Regions from separate parts of the Exiguobacterium sp. 9-2 genome, predicted to be linked through region 1. Evidence: predicted binding sites of a transcription regulator. Region 1 holds the regulator's gene; the other holds the start of a gene.

Region 1 (8,344 bases):
CACTCATCCTTTCTATAGTTGTAGTATACCCGCTTCTGCTAAAAAAATCGAATCATTTTACTTAATGTAACAAAAAGAACTAAAACAAATCTATTTACTTTTAGTAAGTGATAAGATATAGTCTGTTTATCGAGTTACTTAAAGTAACTTAAAAACATTAGGTAAAAGGAGAAGAGAGAAATGATGGATACAGGACTTTTAATCATTCGTTTAATCATCGGTTTAACATTTGCTGCACACGGTACACAAAAATTATTTGGTTGGTTTGGTGGACACGGCATCGCTGGAACAGGCGGTTGGTTCGAATCAATCGGCATGAAGCCAGGGAAAGCACTCGCAATTACAGCGGGTCTTGCTGAATTAATCGGTGGATTATTGTTTGCAGGCGGTGTATTCCTCTGGATCGCTGCAATCCTCATCATCGGTTCGATGCTTGTCGCGATCGTTAAAGTACACGGTGCGAATGGTTACTGGGTGACGCAGAACGGGTACGAATACAACATGGCATTGATCGTCATCGCCCTTGGAGTGGCGATGATCGGTGCTGGAGACTATTCACTCGCTGCACTCATCGGGTGAGGAAAAAGGTGGGTCATTCATGAAGTTCGAGGCATCAACGCTTAGCGCAAAAGACAATTATAAATTACTGATCGGAAGCATCATTCCGCGTCCGATTGCCTTCGTGACGACGCTAGGGGAAGACGGGACGGTCAACGCCGCCCCCTTTTCCTTCTTTACGGTCGCATCAAGTAGTCCGCCACAACTGGTGATTGCCGTACAACGGACGGATCAGGGACAAAAGGATACGGCACGTAATATCCTAGCAAAACAAAGCTATGTCATCCATATCGTCAGCGAAGAAATCGTCGACGCAGTCAATGAGACGGCTGCGCCACTCGCTTACGGTGAAAGTGAACTCGAACGGACGGATTTAACGCTCGTCGATAGCGATGCAATCGACGTGCCCGGAATCGCGGAAGCGAAAATCCGGTTCGAGATGCGCTTAACGCAACACGTCGAGCTAGAAGGTGCCGATCTGTTGATCGGGGAAGTACTGCGCTATCACCTCGCGGATGAACTCGTCGAGTCGTTCCGGATTGACGCAGCAGGATTGAAGGCTGTCGCTCGTTTAGCAGGGAATGATTATGCGACGATCGGGAAGACGTTTACGATTGCCCGACCGACAAAATGATAGTAGTGTGAATGCTCGATTCATCGTACGATTCGTTTTGATTCAAACAAAAGGAGTGGAGATACCGGTCTAGCTACCGGAATCTCCACTCCTTTTTCTCATGTCGTTCATCTGATTCATCGATCGGACTTCAAGGTTGCGAATCGATTTCGTTTGAAGAGGCTTCAAGACCATGACGTTTACTGTACTGATAGCCATCGAGCAAATAAAAGACGATTGCGAGTGCCCAAATGCCGACACAGCTGATCAAGAAAGCGGTGAGCGGTGAGACACTACCGTAATACGATAGGATCAACGGGTCAGTGAGTTCGACGAATAGCTGTGTCGTCAGGAGCGTACAGCATAATCCCGAGAGTAAACTGACGAAAAGACCGCTCCATGTCTGGATGACGAGACCAATCATACAAGAAATCAGGAGAAACAAAGGAAGCGCGGCATTAAAAGCATCCGGCCGGATGAAGGTCGACACGTAGTCCGCATACATCGGTACGAAATAAAGGATGCCGGATAGCAGTCCTTGAATCAAGTTAATGAAAAAGCTTTTCGTCCGCATCAGTGTTGGTTCTCCCATCGTTCCATCAATTCGAGTAGATCGACATCGATCTGGTCCCGTTCCGCAGATAACGCTGTCGCTTTTGGAATATCATTAAAGACTTCCGGTTCGCAAAGCAACTGTTCGATTTCCGCTGAACGCTGTTCGAGCCGTTCAATATCTTGTTCGAGTTGTTCGATTTGCTGACGGCGTTTTTTTTCTTCTTTCTGTGCTTCTTTGTCGATCGTCTTCGATGCCGTGACTTTTGCCGCTTTTGCCTCTTCGGCTTCAAGGCGAGCGATTTCTTCTTGTTCGGCCTTCTTCTCTGTGTAGTACGAATAATCGCCGAGGTATTCTGTCACACCAGCTTCACTCATCTCGATGACGCGTGTCGCGATCCGATCGATGAAGTAGCGGTCATGGGAGACGAAGAGTAGCGTACCTTCATAGTCGACGAGAGCGTTCTCAAGGACCATCTTCGAATCAAGATCCAAGTGGTTCGTTGGCTCGTCAAGGATGAGGACGTTAGTCTTCCGGAGTTTCAGTTTTGCGAGCGCGAGACGTCCGCGTTCGCCACCAGACAATTCATGAACGATTTTGAAGACATCGTCGCCGCTGAACAGGAATTGTCCGAGCACAGAACGGACTTCTTGTTCGCGCATCAGTGGCCATTCGTTCCAAATCTCATCGATGACACGGTTCCGGTCATTGAGTTCCGCTTGCTCTTGATCGTAATACCCGATCGAGACGCCAGTTCCGAAACGGAAATCACCGAAGAGAGGACGTAAACGACCGACGAGGACTTTTAAGAGCGTCGACTTCCCGATTCCGTTCGGTCCGACGAGTGCCAGTGATTCGCCGCGTTGCAAGCGGAACGTGATGTCTTTTGAGACAGCTTCTTCGTAACCGATTGCCAATTGATTGACTTGAAGAACGTCATTCCCGCTCTGTTTTTCGATTGGGAAGGAGAGGACCGTACTGCGTTCATCTCCATCTGGTCGATCGAGCCGGTCGACCTTCTCGAGCCGTTTTCGAACGCTTTGAGCACGCTTTGTCGTCGTCGCCCGAGCGATGTTTCGTTGAATGAAGTCCTGCATCTTTGCGATTTCTTCTTGCTGCTGTTCGAACTGCTTCATTTCCTGGTCGTATAAGGCTGCTTTTTGTTCCAAGTACTTCGTATAGTTCCCCGTGAACTTACGACAGACATTGCGCGACAATTCATAGACGACATTGACGACTTGGTCGAGGAAGTACCGGTCGTGCGAGACGATCAGGACGGCACCACGATAACCACCGAGGTAGCTTTCAAGCCAAGCGAGCGTATCGATGTCAAGGTGGTTGGTCGGCTCATCGAGAATGAGAAGTTCTGGTGCTTGTAAGAGCATCTTCGCTAAGGCGAGCCGTGTCCGTTGACCCCCGGACAATGTCTGAATCCGGCGCGAGTAATCATCCGGATAAAAGCGCATGCCGTGCAGGACGGAGCGGATATTCGCTTCGAACTGATAACCACCGGCTTCTGAGAAGTCGTGTTGCGCTTGATCATACGTCTTCAAGAGACGATCGTACGCGACCGGGTCGTTCAAGATATGCTCCATGCCCATTTCGATTTCCATCCGGCGCAGTGTTCGTTCTTGTTCTTGCAGATGTTCAAAGACGGTCAGCATCTCGTTCCAGATCGTCTCGTTCGATTCGAGACCACTGTCCTGCGCGAGATAACCGATTTTGACATCTTTACCTTTCATGATGTCACCCGAGTCATGACTGAGTTCGCCAGCAATGATTTTGAGCAAGGTCGATTTACCGGCACCGTTTCGTCCGACGAGCGCAATCCGATCGCGCTCCTGTACTTCTAGTTTGATATTTTCTAAAATCGGCTCGACGCCGAATGATTTCGAGAGTTGGTTGACTTGTAAGAGTATCATTTCCATCCATCCTTCCACCCTTTAGTCTATCACGAACAAAAGCGCGAGGTCCTGCGGAATATATTATTTGTGACTCTATGTGAAGTGGTTTACAATCAAGGAGAGTAGAAAGCTTTTTGCAAAGATTTGGGTGCCACGATGGATGTGGCCGAAGGGGGAACTGCAGGATGAATGGACCAGACACAAAAATTCCACAAGCGACAGCAAAACGGTTGCCGCTATATTATCGTTTCATCCAAAGTTTATACAATTCAGGTAAGCTCCGCGTCTCTTCTGCTGAGTTAAGCGAGGCGGTGAAGGTTGATTCAGCAACGATTCGTCGCGACTTTTCCTACTTTGGGGCACTAGGGAAGAAGGGGTATGGATATAACGTTCAACATCTCTTAACGTTTTTCCGGAAAACCTTGAATCAAGATGAGGTGACGAATGTTGCCTTGATCGGGGTCGGTCATCTCGGAACAGCGTTTGCAAATTATAACTTTTTAAAGAATAATAGTACTCGGATAGTCGTTGCGTTTGATGCGGACGAAGAGAAGGTCGGAACAACGACGCATGACGTTCCAATCTATCATGTTTCGGACATGAAAGAACAAATCGAAGCGAATCAGGTCGATGTCGCCATCTTGACGGTTCCATCCCAGTTCGCACAGTCAGTAGCGGATGAGTTAGTCGAGTATGGTGTGACAGGCATTCTGAACTTCACGCCTGCACGGTTGAACGTGCCAGCGAGCGTTCGGGTTCATCACATCGATTTATCGATCGAGTTGCAGTCGTTAGTTTATTTCATGAAGCATTATTCGCAATCAGCTGAAGGAGTGAAATCATAATGGAAAACCTTATCCCGCTCACGTTAGGTATCGGACCTGCGAGTATCGGATTAATTGCTGTCGTCGCGTTGATCATCTTCGGACCGAAGAAGTTACCGGAATTCGGTCGTGCTGCCGGTCAAACATTGAAAGAGTTCAAGAATGCCACGAACGGCATCATGGACGACGATAAAAAGGACGAACCGAAAGAGAAGTGATTGAATCATGACGGTTGATCAAGAACAAAGCATGACGTCGCACCTAGACGAACTGCGTAAGCGGATTGTCTGGTCGCTCCTCATCGTCGTCGTCCTGTTCGCTGTCGCATTTCCGCTCGTCCGACCGCTCGTCCGTTTTCTGCAAGCGGACTTAAAAGAGCTCGGTATCGGATTAAATGCCTTCAACGTCGCCGATCCTTTAATGTTGTATTTGAATCTTGCGTTCATCATCGCGCTGATTTTAGCGTCACCGTTCTGGATGTATCAACTGTGGGCATTCGTCCGACCAGGGCTTTATGAAAAGGAACAAAAAGCAACACTGACATATATTCCAGTCATCTTCTTTCTATTTTTGGCTGGTGTAGCCTTCTCGTATTTCTGGTTGCTTCCTTTCTTGCTCGAAGTCTCAACGAATCTCGGGAAAGAATTGGGGATCGAGCAAGTCATCGGGGTCGAAAACTACTTCAGTTTCTTGATCCGGTTGACGATGCCGTTTGGTCTTCTCTTCCAATTGCCGGTCGTGACGATGTTCCTGACACGTCTTGGTCTTGTGACGCCATATTTCATGCGAAAGAATCGGAAATATGCGTATTTCGCGCTGTTCGTCATTGCGGCATTGATCGCACCGCCGGACGTGACGTCACACTTGATGATCTCAGTGCCGTTGTTCGTTCTCTATGAAATCAGTATCTTGATTTCTGCGCGGACGTATAAAAAGGTCTTGATCCTCGAGCAACAGGCAGAGCTTGAACGACAGGCGGATTTGATGCGTGAATTGAATAAATGAATCGTGAATTCCTTCCAGCAATTTCGGGAGGAATTCTTTTTTATGAAAGCGTTATGTTTATATTGATAAAGCAGTTAGCGATGCGTATACTAAAGATAATTCATGGGGGCTTAGCTCAGCTGGGAGAGCGTTTGGCTGGCAGCCAAAAGGTCGTCGGTTCGATCCCGATAGTCTCCACCAAGTGCATACGTTCAACTCCTCGAGTGCTCGAGGAGTTTTTTTATGTTCCCAGTTAAATTCCTTCCAAATATAAAATGTCACCAAAAAGAAATAAATTAAAAAAATAGACAAATATAAATTGTTTATTTCCATTAACTTCATTAAACTAAAAATACAGAATTTTCTTTAAACTGCTTTATTAGTATTACTACTATGGTTTTACAGAAAAGGGGAAACGAACGCATGAAGAAGAAGATTGCACTTATGGCAGCCGTCTTAATGACGTCTTCCAATCTAGTCAGTGCGCAAGGTGCACTGTCCTCGCAAGACAAAGCGACGGGTCAAAAACCGCAGGCGCTCTCACTGAAGAAATCGGGGCAAGAAAAGAACTACAAACAATCGGATAAAGTCCGAGTCGTCATCGAGATGGAACAAAAACCGGCGATTCAAATCGCCCAAGCTCAAAACAAGCGGTATAGCACATTGAGTAATGCCGAAAAGGAATCGATCAAGGATCGACTCGTCAGCGTCCAAAAATCAGTCAAGTCAGCTATCGCTAAAAAGGCGATTCCTGTTACATATAAAGAAAGCTTCACAACCGTCATCAACGGATTCAGTGGTGAAGTGAAGTTCGGTGACATCGAAGATATCAAACAACTCGAAGGAGTCAAAAGTGTACATATCGCGCACGAATATGCGCGCCCAACCGTCGATAAAGGTGCCAAGCCAGACATGCTGTACAGCAAGGACATGGTCAATGCGAAGGAAACGTGGCAGGACTATGGCTTCAAAGGGGAAGGAACCGTCGTCGCGGTCATCGATACGGGGATTGATCCATCGCACAAGGACATGGTCTTGAGTCCAGAGACAAAGGTGGATTTAACCTCTTCGAAGGTCGAGAGTGCGAAAGAAACAAAAGGCTTAAAAGGAAAGTACTTCACGGAAAAAGTACCGTACGGCTATAACTATGCCGATCACGACAGCGAAATCCGTGACTTAGGTGCGGGGGCATCGATGCACGGGATGCACGTCGCAGGTACGGTCGGAGCAAACGGGGATGAAGCGAACGGCGGCATTAAAGGGGTCGCTCCAGAAACACAGCTCCTTGCGATGAAGGTCTTCGGTAACGATCCAGGGATGCCATCGACATTTAGTGATATCTACATCAAAGCAATCGATGATGCCATCGCACTTGGAGCGGACGTCATCAACATGAGCCTGGGTTCGACGGCATCGTTCGTCAACGCAGATGATCCGGAGCAACGCGCGATCGTCAACGCGATGAACAACGGTATCTTGTGTGCGATCTCTGCTGGTAACTCGGCGTTTGCAGGTCATGGTGCGGGTAATCCATATACAGCAAACCCGGATATCGGTGTCGTTGGTGCACCAGGATTGACGAGCCAGGCGCTCCAAGTCGCGTCACTCGAAAATACGAAATTGACGCTTGAAGGCATGGCGCTGACGATCGACGGTCAGGATGCCGGTTATTTGGCATACCAAAAACAAGATTCGCCGAATCCGATTGCCGTCTTCGATAAAGAGAAGAAGGATGTCGTGTATGTCGGTGACGGTCAAGCTTCGAACTATGAAGGTAAAGACGTCAAAGGGAAACTCGTCTTCGTCGTGCGAACAGGTGATTTTAACTACAGCATGATTCAAGCAGAAGCTGAGAAGCAAGGCGCAGCAGGTGTCATCGTCCGTGGTAAAATCGATCATGGGGATTACGTCAGCATGGCGCTCAACAATCCGACGATTCCACTCGTGACGCTTAGCATCGCGGACGGGAATGATCTCGAAGCAAAAGCAAAAGAAGGCAAGGCAATCGCAGTGACATTTGACGGAAAAGCGGTCTCAACCGATAACCCGGTCGCAGGACAAATGTCTGACTTCACGTCATGGGGTGTCACGCCAAGCCTTGACTTCAAGCCGGAAATCACGGCACCAGGTGGGAAAATCTATTCGACGCTTAATGATAACGAGTATGGCGTCATGAGCGGTACATCGATGGCAGCACCACACGTCGCTGGAGGAACAGCACTCGTCATGCAACGGATTGCGAAGGACTTCAAAGTCACTGGTGCAACACGCGTTAAACTCGCCAAAAACATCTTGATGAATACATCGCGTCCGCAACTCGATCAAGGAAAATACAACGCACAATTGAAAACAGGCAACTTCTACTCCCCACGTCGTGAGGGAGCTGGACTGATGGATCTTCGTGCTGCGATGAAGACACCAGTCGTCATCACAGAGACAAAGTCAGGTGAAGGCAAGGCATCCTTGAAGGAAGTCGGCGAGAAGTTCACATTCACGCTTGATTTAAAAAACTACAGCAATGAAAAAGTGACGTATAAGCTAGCGGGAACGGTTCAATCAGATCTCGGTGCAAAAGGATCGAACTTCCTTGAAGCAAATGGAATCTTCAAAAAAGGAACGATCGGTACGGTAGATGCCAACACAGGCACATACCCGATCTCATTTGCAGTCGGCTCGAAGAAAGCGAGTTCAGTCTCGATTAATCCGAAGAGCTCAACGAAAGTCAGCGTGTCAGTCGATTTGAAGAACACAACTGACTGGGCGAACGAGCTTCCGCTTGAACAAGTCTTTAAAAACGGCTACTTCGTCGAAGGATTCGTCCGTCTGATCGATACGAAGAGCAAAAATCCAGAACTGACAGTTCCTTATGTTGGGTTCAAAGGAAAATGGGATCAAGCTCCGATTTTAG
Region 2 (8,344 bases), 810 kb from region 1:
AAGGCGGGCATGCCCTATTGCGGACGGAGGCAGAGGAAGCACTAATCGCGGAGTTACTGCCACTTGCGACACTCGTCACACCAAATTTACCGGAAGCAGAGCGCTTAACAGGGCAGTCAGTTACTAATCTAGAGGAGATGCGACTGGCGATGCATCAGTTGGCTATGAAGACTGGAGCCGTCTTGCTAAAAGGTGGACATCTACCGGGAGCTGCCACGGATTTATTATGGGACGGGCAAGAGGAATACCGTTTCACATCAGATCGGTTAGATAATCAACATACTCATGGAACAGGCTGTACCTTATCTGCAGCGATTGCGGCACGGATGGCACTTGGAGAAGCTTTACCGGACAGTGTACGTCAGGCCAAGAAGTATGTTACAGAGGCGATTCGTCATGGATTTGCTCTCGGACAAGGGATTGGACCGACACATCATTTTCATTCACTTTGGAGGGATACACATGTTTACGACCATTCTTAAACACAAACCACTCATTCATCATTTGACGAACACAGTCACGATCAATGATTGCGCCAATGTCACACTCGCCGTTGGCGCATCTCCAGTCATGGCGGAGGATATTCGCGAAGTGGAAGAGATGGTTCGACTTGCGCAAGCTCTTGTCTTGAACATTGGAACAATTGATGCAGACATGCAAGCAGCTCAACGACTCGCCGCAAGCGAAGCGAGACGCTTGAACGTTCCGATCATCCTTGATCCAGTTGGAGCGGGAGCTACATCATTGCGTACGTCCTTTTCAAAAGAATTGAGTAGACTCGGATGTACGGTCGTTAAAGGAAATGCTTCAGAAATCAAGACATTGCTTGGGGAGAATGGACGAACAAAAGGAGTCGATGCTGCTAGTGATGAGATCATGGATCGAGAAATCATTCGTGCATTCGCTCGTAAACAAAAGTCCGTCATTGTCGTCACAGGTCCAATCGACTACATCACGGATGGCATGCGCGAAGTGGAACTACAAGTAGGTACGCCGCGTCTCGGAGACGTCACAGGTACGGGGTGTATGACAGCTTCTTTGATTGCGAGTTTTCTTGGTGCAGGATATTCTGCGTTTGAGGCAGCAGTCCACGGAACATTTATCATGGGAAAAGCAGGAGAACAGGCAGCATCAGAAAAAGGTCTAGGTAATTTCAAACGAGAGTTGCTCAATGCAATCAGTCTGATGACGGAGCAAGATTTGATGGAGGTGGTAGAACATGTCAATTGATTATTCCATTTATGCGGTGACAGATCGTCGATATCATCCGGGAGTTGCAATCGAAACGGTCGTTGAAGAAGCGATTTTAGGTGGTGCAACGATTATACAATTACGGGAAAAAACAGCGCAGGGAAAGGAATTCTTCGAACAGGCAGTCCGGTTAAAGAGATTGACGGATCGTCATGATGTTCCTTTGATTATCAATGACCGAATTGATATTGCGTTACTTGTCGGAGCTGGTTTGCATATCGGACAAGAAGATATTCCTCTAACCGCAGCGCGACGTCTCTTACCGAACACTGTGATCGGCGTATCGGTAGCAACCGTCGCGCAAGCGATTGAAGCAGAACGAGATGGAGCATCTTATTTAGGTGTAGGTTCTCTATTTGCGACGTCATCGAAAGCAGACGCCGACTCGATGTCACACACGATGCTTCAAGCGATTCGCGAAGCCGTGCGCTTACCTTTAATCGGCATTGGTGGAATTACGGCAACGAATGTCGCTTCTCTTCCTATCCCATTAGAAGGATATGCGGTCATCTCGGAAATTTTTGCTAAAGAAGATCGACGACGTGCTGCACAACATATGACAGATGCTGTATGGGAATGGCATCAATCTCTTCAGAACAGGGTATAATCCGTTCAGAGGTGATTGTATTGAAATGGCAGATGATCCGTTTTCGGGGCTATTGGATCCGGTATCGATTGGAACCACAAATCATTCGCGTGGATAATCGGGGGATCTACCATTTGGGGAAAATTTTATTTCCGCGTCCTAATCGTGTATCTTATGAAATGGCTCTCTTGCTGAAGGAAAAGTATGAAAGACGCTACAAACGTCCGTTGTATATCAAGACAAGTTCGATCGCTACAGAAATTTGGGGACACACCCACTTAGACATCTATTATCGAATACTGCTTCGTCTCCCGATTCCTGCTCGATTACGTAAGCGTTATAGGAATCGATTGGAGAGTACGAAGATCATCGATATCGGTGTACGTGCGGTCGATCAAAATCGAATCGTTTGGGATATCGGTGATTACGTAGGGGGATGGTTTGTATTTTGGCTCATTCGTAGGCGGATGCGCTGAACTTGCAAATGTCCTGTTTCTCATGGTGCAATATAGAAATAGAAACGAGGTGACGGACATGGACATTCCCCGTTGTGAAACGATTGCTATTGATGAACAGCGTGCGTCTGAGATTGGACAAGTCGTTGATACGATTCCGACGCTTGAAATCGGAAAATTATTTAAGATCCTTTCAGATGCGACACGACTACGAATCGTTTATGCGTTGACGATCGAAGAGGAATTGTGCGTTTGTGACGTCTCTGCTTCTGTCGACTGCTCGATTGCGACAGCATCTCATCATCTTCGCTCCCTGTTGAAACAAGGGCTCGTCAAGTTTCGTAAAGATGGAAAAGTCGTGTATTATTCTTTAGATGACCATCATGTGTCGTCGCTTGTTCATATGGCGATGGAGCATGTACAAGAGGGAAAAGCAGTATCTGAATAATTTTTAGAGTAAACGAAAAGCGCAGCTTTGGCTGCGCTTTTCGTTTACTCTAAGGACGATTCGTCTGACTTGTTAGGTGCGAACCGGTGGGAAAAAAAGATTGTCGCACTAATTAATAAAAAGGACAGAATAGAGAGACTGAGACACATCCATTTATATGTAGCGACTAAAGTATCTGATTGTTGTAATTTTGCTTGAAGTGTCTTATACAAATCATCTTTCACACGAGATAAGTCCTCGAGAATCGTTTGTGTCGTTTGCGTCGTTTGTTTGGCAAGGCGCTTTGCTGCCGTTGGACTCTGACGCTCATAGACGACGAATACTCGTTCAATCTCGGACTCCCAGACATTATTGCGACGTAGTAAATCCTTGATTGCTCCTGGCGTGGTCGACGATTGATTTAGACTGTTTCGTAAATCATGAATTTTAGAAGTAGAAAAGTAATACTGTTCGAGATAACGACTATCTTCATACAATAAAAGACCACGCACCGCATTGGCACGATCTCGGTTATGTTCAACCAACTGGTCCACTTGATTGATTAACGGTATGTCATGATCCTTCATTTGCTCTGTTATCGTTGCAATCGTCCGATAACCGGATAGGGCGTAAATGATTGGGATAGAAGCGAATAAACTGATCAAAAGGATCAGCAGAATACGCTGACGCCAAAGTGAGTGCATGCAATCATTCCTTTAAATAAATAGACATGTCATAAGCTTAACTACTATCGCAAAAAAAGTGAAGCCTGTCCATTTTTTGAATAGGGAGAAGAAAGTAAAAAAATCAGTATTCCTAATAAAAAAGCAGGAAAGCTGGTGCAATACGAGAAGCTGTTTTAAAGTAAACGAAATAGAAAAAGCACAGCTAGGCTGCGCTTGAGTTTAAAACGAATACGAATGTTCCTTATAATTTCCAAAAACAGTATGGATTTCTGAGAACGTAACGAACGCGTTAGGTTCGACAGAAGAAACAATTTCTTGCAAACGGACGATTTCATTATTTTGAACGACGACATAGACCATTTTCTTCGTTCGGTTGGAGTATCCTCCCCGTGCATCAAGGATCGTCACACCGCGACCAAGTTCTTTTGTGATGACTTCATTTATTTCATCCGCCTTTTCGCAAATAATGATACATTGCTTAGAAGCGGAATAAAAACTGTAAACCGTTTGAAGAGCTTTGGCGCGAACGAAGCTCATGATAAGAGCATACATAACGTGTTTCAAATCGAAGACCCACCATACCAAGATATAGATGACAAGATCTTGCATCAGAAATATGCGAGGAAGTGGCCAATTATGAAAACGAGCAAAGAAAAACTTTCCAAGAATATCGAGTCCACCAGTCGATGCGCCACCAAAGAAAATCAATGCCATCGCAAGACCAGAGACTAGACCGGCAAAGATGGAGGCAACAAGCGGATCATTCAACGACTCGGGAACGATCTGAGTCGGAATCCAGTCGATTAAAAAAGAAGAGGCAACGACAATGATGCCAGATAAGAACATGAATCGCTTTCGTAAGAAACGGAAACCTAAAAGGAAGAGGGGAATGTTTAAGAGCAATTGGGTTAATCCGATTGGGGTGTGGAAAAGCTCTTGAATGACAAGCGTGATCCCCATGATACCACCTGATCCGATATCATTTGGAGATAGTAGTAAGCTGATGTACAAGGAATACAGCAACGTACCTATGATTAAAAAACTGATTTTTTCAACTCTCTTTTTCTGTGGGTGTGTTGTAGTCATGGCATTATGATGAGTGACCTCATGCTCCTCCTTCTGTGAGTATCTGCCTGCAAGAGTACGCCCATATGCATAAAATTTCAACCCTTCTTATGAAAAAAGATGAAAAAGGGTAAGTTTTTTTAGGAAGGTGATGAAAATGAAGAAAACATTCTTGATTATAGGCTGTATTTGTTTAGGCGTATTGGTGGGGATTCGTCTTTTTCAACAACCAGACGAAGAAAACCAACGATCTATTTGGCATGATGGTGATCTCGTAGCAAGACAAGTCGGTGCTTCCATAATGAATACGGTAGCTGTTCGCCAATTAGCTGAACAACTCCCGTTTTCATCAGAATTAAAACAGGTAGATGTCGAAGGAGAGTCGTTACGGCTCGCTTATGACGTCACAGGCAAAGAACGGCGTGCTTGGATCGGGACCGATACTGGTACATTACAAATGAATCAGGATTTCTTGAACGCTCGCTTATCAAAAGTACTTATGCATCATACGCTTGTTTTATTTTCGACGATTCCTGACTTGACCAATCTTGAAATTCACTATACCGATCCCTATTCGAAAGCTGATTTTAAGATAGATCGTAGCGCGTTCGACATCTATACACCATCTGACATCGAACGCGCTACGTCATCGTCTGGACGTTTTAATCGTGTCGTCATCGATGGATATGTGCTTGATGCCTCCAGACGACAAACCTTTTTCGAGCATTTCGCATCAGGATTTTCGATTCAAACTAATTAATTGTATAAAGCAAGAAAAGGCATTTTTCACAATCTCGACACAATGATATCGTTTACATCTCGTTCTTTTATGAAAACGATAAAACAGGTCTATTCAAGACTTGAACATCTCTTAAGATGGAAGTATCATAATAAATGAACAAACATTGTGAAGTGTTGAACAAAAGAAAGAGAGGTTTCTACAATGAACGAGGTAGAAGCATTAGAAGGATTACGGAATAAAGCAATCAAGTCGACGCGTATGCTACAACTGCGTCCTCTCGAATACTTAGTTCGTGCCATGTTAGCGGGGATATTCATTGGATTTGCAATCATTTTTACCTTAAAAGCAATTAACGGGCTGTATATGGCAGAATCACCTGTCGCAACACTTGTCGGTGGATTGACGTTCGGAGTGGCACTCGTCTTGATCGTCTATGGCGGTGCAGAACTGTTTACAGGGAATACGATGTATTTCACGACGGCAACGATGCGCGGCTATACAACGAATATGGATACGATGAAGGTCTGGCTGGTTTGTCTGATCGGAAATGGGCTTGGAGGATTAGCATTCGCATTCCTCTTCTCTCAAACAGGCATCTTACAAGAACTTGGAATGAACAATTGGCTGTTTGCTGTATCGGAAACAAAAATTCATCATTCGACGTGGGAAATCTTTACTCGGGCGATCTTCTGTAACTGGATGGTCTGTTTAGCGATCTTCATTCCGAAGAACATGAAGAATGAGTTAGCGCAGATCATGATGATGATGGTACTTGTCGCAGTCTTCTTCGCATCAGGATTTGATCATGTCATCGCAAATATGGCATTGTTCTCTATCGCATTAATCGTACCACATCCGGATACGATTACGTTTGCAGGAGCCATGCACAATCTGTTACCGGCTTTAGCTGGGAATATCATCGGTGGAGCAGTCTTCATGGGAATGATTTATACGTGGTTGAATAAAGAAAAACTAGAAATAGATGAATCACGTCAATCTACGGCACCGGTTCATATCGCTTCTAAACAAAATGCATAATGAAAAAGCAGCTGTCGCGACAGCTGCTTTTTTATTCATTCCATATGTTGAAAGCGATCAACATCTGCGGCGAGTTCTTCGTAAATCGTCTCGACGATTTGTGCGTCATCAAAGAGTCCGAGGACGTTATCGTCCGGTAAGGCGTCAACAGGAGACGTAAAGTACAGAACTGCCGTTAGCAATAATTGTTCTTGCTCTGCATGCATCTCGAATTTTTTCTGATAGAGGGCACGAAGCATTTCGAGTAGTTGTTTTAATTGGAAATAAAGGACGAGTTCTGCCTCGCGTTCGATATCAGAACTTTCCGTAGACGCGATATCCTGTGTCAGATGTGCGAGTCCAATTTCTGCTCGAATCAACAATTCTTGTTGTGCTTTTTCATCACCGACGAGATCGAGTGCCTGTCGGTGAAAATACGTATAAGCTGATTTAAAATCTCCGGGTGTGAATTCCATGATGATGCCTCCTTCTCTTCTCTTTCTAGTTTCGCCTTATTTCTTGCAAAATTGCAACTATTTCGTGAAAATAAAGATACAAGAAAGGGGATTACATAATGCCGACACAAGCAGAATTACAACAGTACGCGTCTTTAGCAGTGCGTACCGGGATCAATCTACAGCCAGGACAACAACTTGAGGTGCGAGCGGGAATCGAGAATTTACCACTTGTTCGCGAAATCACACGTGTAGCATATGAAGTAGGTGCTACGCAAGTATATGTACAATGGTCAGATGATGAGATGACGAAAATCCGTTATTTTGATGCACCAGAAGACTCGTTTGATACATTTCCGGATTGGTTAAAAGCACGTTACGATCAGCTTGCAGAAGAAAAAACAGCATTCTTATCGGTCGTCAGCGAAGATCCAGATTTATTAAATGGTGTTGATTCAAGTCGAATCGCGCGTGCGAATAAAGCAGCTGGTATTGCTCTCGCCAATTGGCGAAAGTTCGTCATGAGTGACAATGTCAGCTGGTGTGTCGTAGCAGCACCTTCTGAAAGCTGGGCGAAGAAAGTATTCCCTGATGCAGAGGAACCGATTGAGAAACTGTGGGCAGCTATTTTGAAGGCAACACGTGCTGATCAAGCGGATCCGGTTGCTGCATGGGCGGATCATGATCATAATCTGCGTTCAAAAGCGAAATTCCTGACAGAGAAGAAATACAAAACATTGCATTATAAAGCGCCAGGAACAGAGTTATCAATTGAATTACCAGAACGTCACGTTTGGTTAGGTGGCGGTGGTCCGAATGCAGATGGTGTTGATTTTATCGCGAATCTGCCGACTGAAGAAGTGTTCACATTACCGAAGAAGACAGGTGTTAACGGTCATGTCTCGAGTACGAAACCACTCAGCTACAGTGGTAACTTGATTGATGAATTTACTCTTTGGTTCGAGGACGGAAAAATCATCAAAGCGGAAGCGAAACAGGGGCAAGAAGCATTGGATGATTTAATTTCCCTCGATGAAGGTGCCCGGTATCTCGGAGAAGTCGCGCTCGTACCACATCGTTCTCCGATTTCTGATTCAGGTATTTTATTCTACAATACGTTGTTTGATGAGAATGCTTCGTGCCACTTAGCAATTGGTCGTGCGTACTCGACGTGTCTTGAAAATGGTCCCAGTCTTTCAGCGGAAGAACTAGAAGCACAAGGTGCGAACGACTCGATGACGCATGTCGACTTCATGATTGGATCCGCGGATCTATCAATTGAGGGAGAACTTGCGGACGGGACGCGTGAATCAGTCATGCGTGACGGAAACTGGTCGATCTAAACGAATAAAAAGGTGAGTCCGAATACTGGGCTCACCTTTTCTAATTAGATTATTATCATGCTTCTTCCCCAATGATTTTTACTTCTGTCTCAAGTAAAATACCGAATTTTTCTTGGACGGTTTCTTGTACATGGCGAATGAGTGCAATGTAGTCAGATGCTGATGCGTTTTCGACGTTGACGATAAAACCGGCGTGTTTCTTTGATACTTCAGCACCACCGATGCGTGTTCCTTGGAGTTCACTATCTTGAATCAATTTACCCGCAAAATAGCCTTCTGGACGTTTGAAGACACTACCACAAGAAGGATATTCGAGA

The links. Region 1 encodes Rex, which represses fermentation and respiration genes when NADH is low (regulators of the CRP and FNR family bind a similar motif). Its sites were predicted from a motif close to TTGTGAAATATTTCACAA; they were not measured.
Region 2: a site for Rex is predicted at 5,376-5,393, ahead of VJ374_RS02945 (formate/nitrite transporter family protein). Genes of this name have one in related genera too.

What each region holds. Positions count from the first base shown of each region.
Region 1 covers NZ_CP142850.1:2,816,876-2,825,219, reverse strand. Annotated here, with positions in the region: gene VJ374_RS14710 (DoxX family protein) at 181-579, shown strand; gene VJ374_RS14705 (flavin reductase family protein) at 599-1,192, shown strand; gene VJ374_RS14700 (hypothetical protein) at 1,323-1,763, opposite strand; gene VJ374_RS14695 (ATP-binding cassette domain-containing protein) at 1,745-3,646, opposite strand; gene VJ374_RS14690 (redox-sensing transcriptional repressor Rex) at 3,814-4,473, shown strand; gene VJ374_RS14685 (twin-arginine translocase TatA/TatE family subunit) at 4,473-4,670, shown strand; gene tatC (twin-arginine translocase subunit TatC) at 4,678-5,457, shown strand; tRNA gene VJ374_RS14675 (tRNA-Ala) at 5,562-5,637, shown strand; gene VJ374_RS14670 (S8 family serine peptidase) at 5,860-8,344, shown strand, end outside.
Region 2 covers NZ_CP142850.1:560,228-568,571, forward strand. Annotated here, with positions in the region: gene thiD (bifunctional hydroxymethylpyrimidine kinase/phosphomethylpyrimidine kinase) at 1-482, shown strand, start outside; gene thiM (hydroxyethylthiazole kinase) at 463-1,230, shown strand; gene thiE (thiamine phosphate synthase) at 1,220-1,858, shown strand; gene VJ374_RS02920 (hypothetical protein) at 2,026-2,313, shown strand; gene VJ374_RS02925 (ArsR/SmtB family transcription factor) at 2,372-2,740, shown strand; gene VJ374_RS02930 (CHASE3 domain-containing protein) at 2,785-3,423, opposite strand; gene VJ374_RS02935 (YitT family protein) at 3,625-4,491, opposite strand; gene VJ374_RS02940 (hypothetical protein) at 4,628-5,230, shown strand; gene VJ374_RS02945 (formate/nitrite transporter family protein) at 5,414-6,250, shown strand; gene VJ374_RS02950 (YkvA family protein) at 6,286-6,705, opposite strand; gene VJ374_RS02955 (aminopeptidase) at 6,804-8,027, shown strand; gene murB (UDP-N-acetylmuramate dehydrogenase) at 8,083-8,344, opposite strand, start outside.